2 regions of the Peribacillus sp. AS_2 genome follow, and region 1 is predicted to be linked to the other one. Evidence: riboswitches for the same ligand, from Rfam matches in the RefSeq annotation. Region 1 holds a riboswitch; the other holds the start of a gene.

The links. A riboswitch is a leader RNA that binds a small molecule or an ion and turns the genes downstream of it on or off. The one in region 1 is predicted to bind S-adenosylmethionine.
Region 2: another riboswitch for S-adenosylmethionine. It lies ahead of OTG27_RS20375 (Na+/H+ antiporter NhaC family protein); the one in region 1 lies ahead of OTG27_RS02710 (5-methyltetrahydropteroyltriglutamate--homocysteine S-methyltransferase).

What each region holds. Positions count from the first base shown of each region.
Region 1 is NZ_JAPTGA010000001.1:564,095-566,583, forward strand. It holds gene OTG27_RS02710 (5-methyltetrahydropteroyltriglutamate--homocysteine S-methyltransferase) at 70-1,173, opposite strand; SAM riboswitch class I at 1,483-1,584, opposite strand; gene OTG27_RS02715 (hypothetical protein) at 1,741-2,160, shown strand; gene OTG27_RS02720 (glycerol-3-phosphate responsive antiterminator) at 2,327-2,489, shown strand, end outside.
Region 2 is NZ_JAPTGA010000012.1:149,870-152,358, forward strand. It holds gene OTG27_RS20370 (SOS response-associated peptidase) at 1-579, shown strand, start outside; SAM riboswitch class I at 915-1,022, shown strand; gene OTG27_RS20375 (Na+/H+ antiporter NhaC family protein) at 1,213-2,489, shown strand, end outside.

The DNA of each region.
Region 1 (2,489 bases):
CACGCTTATATTGAAGCCGATTAGGTTGTTTGAATCCTGTAAATAAGTTTTAAAGTCTCCGTAAAATAATCATTCCCATACTTCTTTCGCTACATCAACGACGAATTTCAGTTTTTCCCATTGCTGTGCTTCGGTTAGCTTGTTGCCGTGATGGGTGGAGGCGAAGCCGCATTGAGGGCTTAAGCATAATTGTTCGAGCGGAACGAAGTGCGATGCTTCTTTAATGCGTGCCTTAACAGCTTCCTTGTCCTCGATTTCTCCATTTTTTGAAGTGACGGCACCCAGTACGACCCGTGCACCGCCATTTGGAATGTATTCCAATGGTTTGAAATCCCCTGAGCGTTGATCATCATATTCCAAGAAGAATCCATCCACTTTTTCTTTTGCCAATAAAGTTGGGGCGATACGGGCATAGCTTCCTTCAAATGCCCATGTCGACTGGTAGTTTCCGCGACATAGATGGGTAGTGACGATAAGGTCTTCTGGTTTGCCTTCCAATGCTCCATTAATGACCCGAAGTGCAAGATCAATTAATTGTTCCCTCGTATATTTTCCATCTTTGAACTGGAAATCCGGAGCTGAAAGTCTGGCAATATATACATCATCCAATTGAAGATAACGCACACCTGCTTCATAAAAGGCTTTCAAAGCATGCTGATAGGCGTTGATGATATCATTTGCATAGTCTTCAATATCAGGGTAGACGTCTTCATTATGAATGCCTGCAGCAAATAATTGATTCGGACTGGGGATTGTTTGCTTGGCAACGGCACGTCCGTTCACGATTTTGTTCAATTCAATGAAATCACGAATGAAGGGATGTTCAGGGTTGAATGAAACCTTCCCGGTATTGCGAACATTATATCTCTCTGTTTCGACACCATCGAATGTGAGGCCTTTTTCAGTTACATATCCCTCGATGCCATTTAAATGTTCGAGGAAGTCAAAGTGCCACCATGTTCGTCTGAATTCACCGTCCGTAACGGCCTCTAAACCAACTTCGATTTGTTTATCGACGATCCGATTGATTTCTTCAGTTTCAATTTCACGAAGCCTCTCAGCTGAAATGGTACCTTCCTTAAAGTCCTTCCTGGCAATATGTAAACGTTCCGGTCTTAATAAACTTCCGACGTGGTCGGCCCTGAATGGGGCTTTCGTTAATGTGATTGACATGTTGCATTCCTTCTTTCCTTTTAAAAATAAAGGCTCTTTTCGTAAAGATTGTTGTTTTTAAACGAAACTATTTAAGGTTGATTGGAGCGGAAGTGCGAGACTCCTGCGGGAGCAGCGGGAGAGGTGAGACCCCACAGGCGTTTACGCCGAGGAGGCTCACCGCCCGCCCCGCGGAAAGCGAGCATCTTGAGGGGAAATCAACCACAACCCACTACCTGGTAAATAGCAACAAAGTATGTGAAAACAGCCAAAATAAAAAACCTCTTCTTAAAAAATAAGAAGAGGTGTTGGCAACAAAGCTATATACTCTTCTTATCTTCAAGTTTTTAAACTTCTGGAATTAGCACAGTACAAGATCAGTCTGTTGCTGAGGCATCAAAGGGCCAGTCCCTCCACCTCTCTGGATAAGAGTTGTCTATTAAATTAACTATGACTATACAGGTAGTTTTTACGAAGGTCAAGGGGTGGAGCTGGAATATTTCGAATATACCGTTTATTAATCCGGGCTGAAATGTTAACGGCATCAGGGAATCCGGCATATGCTTTGAGTGGGGAGGGAATGCAAGGATGAGTCCATTCAAAAATGGCATACCGATTACGGTAACTGATGCCATGATAGAGAGAATCATAAAAATGAAATCATCTGGTCAGGAGATTAAAGTCGAAATTACGCCAAGGCATATTGTGCTTTCCGGAACGATGGAAGTGAAAAAAATGATGTTTAAGAAAAACGTGGCTTTCCGGATTACATTAAAACCGGTTCATGTGGAAAAAAGAACGATTTCATTTGAATTAGTCGAAATGGAACCAATTGACAGGGATTTCATCAACCAAAGGATATTTAACAGACCGCCATTTTTTGAATATGAAAAAAGAGCGATCAAAATGAATGTTAATGCTTGGAGCATCGTGAGAAAGATTCCCATTGGCACAATTAGATCGTATGAACTCGTCGAAGGTGCATTAAAAATGAAACTCTCTTTATGATTCAAGGGGATATTTTACATATATCCTTTGCCGCAATCTATAAAGGGTGTGAAAGGTATGATAGTGTTAAGGTTACATGGTTCATGAAAAAATGTGTTTGATAAATCAAGTTCTTTAAAATATACTAAATGACTTGAAGTTTTGAGTTTTTCTGGGAATGAGGAGGATGATGATGGATCAGAAGATTTTGCCTGCTTCAGCAAGCATGAAGGATTTTGAAAGATTTCTAGAAAGTTCCTATGAAATAGGTGTGTTTCTTGATTTGCATATCTCACAATTGAAAAATGTAAGTATGATGGCTAAGCAGCATAATAAGAAAATGATTTATC
Region 2 (2,489 bases), on a different contig from region 1:
TACAATATTGCTCCCTCCCAATCCGTGCTCTCCGTCATTAATGACGGGGTAAGGAACCGGCTTGGATTTCTTCGGTGGGGACTCATTCCTTTCTGGGCAAAAGACGAAAAAGCGGGCTACAAAATGATCAATGCCAGAGCGGAAACCATTGCTGAGAAAGCAAGCTTCAGGAATGCGTATAGGAAGAAGAGATGCATGATAATCGCTGACTCTTTTTATGAATGGAAGAAGACACCAGAAAGAAAAATACCGATGCGTATAAAACTGAAGAATCATGCTCCATTTGGAATGGCCGGCCTCTGGGAATCCTGGAAATCTCCTGAAGGCATCAGCATCTATTCGTGCTCCGTTATAACAACTGTGCCAAATGAGCTAATGACCAGCATTCATGACCGCATGCCTGTCATCCTAAAACCAGAAGATGAAAAAGATTGGTTGAATCCTTCCATTAATGATCCTGCATATCTGCAAAAGTATTTAAAATCATTCGATTCGGAACAGATGGAAGCATTTGAAGTATCGACTGATGTGAACTCGACTAAAAATAATTCACCTAACCTAATCCAACAAATTTGCTGAGAAGTCATTAGACCTCTCAGAATGTAGACAACTCGATGAAGATCGAGTTTGTCTGCATTTTTTTTATGGTTTTTACAATTTGAACGTTGCCTCCAGGCACTCGCTTTTCCCCCAGGAGCCTCGCACACCCGCTCCAATCAACTTAGATCTCTTTATAAACAGTAAGGAGTGCATGTGAAACACTTTAAAAATTAACCCTTGCGAAAATAGACAAAATGCTGTACTGTTATATTTGCTTTTCAAAACGACTTTCGATGTCACGAACTCAGGCAAGTTTCCAGCGTGGTACTTTTCTGGCAGGCATCGTAATTTTTAAATAATTATATAATGTAATCTTCTTATCAAGAGAGACGGAGGGACTGGCCCGAAGATGTCTCGGCAGCGGACTTAAATGGAGTGCTGTGCCAAATCCAGCAGGTTGATTTTCGCCTGAAAGATAAGGAGGGTGTTTTTTATAAATTAAAAGACCTCTTCTTGTTATTAAATAGAAGGGGTCTTTTTTTATGCCAGTTTTTTGCTACAGCTCCATGACTGAAAAATCAGGTAGGTTCAAATTGGAGTTATTTGCGAAAACTGTTAATAGAATAAGAGCTGTGACACATGTCGCGGGAAAAATAAAAAGAGGTGTACATCATGAGTGCAAACAATAAAGGGAATCCATGGGCATTGATCCCATTTGTCGTATTTTTAATTTTATTTATTGGATCCGGAATCATCACTAAAGATTTTTATTCATTTCCGGTGATTGTAGCGATTTCCATTGCATCGGCAGCTGCATTGGCGATGAATCGGAAAGAGACATTCAATGAAAAGGTTGATATCTTCTGTAAAGGTGCCGGTGACGCCAATATTATGTTAATGGTAATCATTTTCCTTTTAGCAGGCGCTTTTTCTGAAGTTGCCAATGGTATGGGGGCAGTTGAATCAACAGTCAATCTTGCCTTAGCTGTTTTTCCCCAAAATCTATTAATGGTAGGGATTTTCATCATCGCTTGTTTCATTTCACTATCCATGGGGACAAGCATGGGAACGATTGTTGCCCTGGCACCTATCGGGGTTGGAATTAGTGAACAAACTGATATTTCACTTGCCCTTTCAATGGCAGCCGTTATTGGTGGTGCGATGTTTGGGGATAACCTTTCATTCATTTCAGATACGACAATCGCTGCTGTTCGAACTCAGGGAACGAAAATGAAGGATAAGTTTAAAGTGAATTTTTTCATCGTTTTACCTGCAGCCATCATCACATGTGCCATCCTAGGAATTTTAACGATGGGTGAACAAGCTGACATTTCCCAACAGTCTTATGATTGGGTGAAGATTCTTCCGTATCTTTGCGTATTGGTCACTGCATTGGCAGGAGTCAATGTGTTCTTGGTCCTTTCCATCGGAATCGTATTTGCAGGAATCATCGGCTTGGCAGATGGTAGTTATCAACCGTTGGGTGTCATTCAAAAAGTTGGAGAAGGAATGGCGGGAATGTATGAAATCTCCTTCCTTGCCATTTTAATTGCAGGTATGGTAGCTGTAATCAAACATAATGGTGGTATCGATTTTCTACTCCACCTTGTGACACGAAATAGCAAATCGAAAAAAGGGGCGGAATTCAGCATTGCGGGGCTTGTTGGTTTGACAAATCTTTCAACGGCAAATAACACGATTTCGATTATCATTGCCGGGCCACTTGCCAAAAATATTGCTGAAAAATATGGGATTGATCCGCGGAAATCGGCGAGCGTCCTTGACATTTTTGCATGTTGTATCCAAGGGTTGATCCCATATGGAGCACAACTGCTTGTTGCAGCAGGGGTAGCAAAGATTTCACCGATAAGCATCTTGCCATATTCATATTACCCAATCCTGATTGGAATTTGTGGCGTCATTGCCATCCTGATTGGTTTTCCACGGTT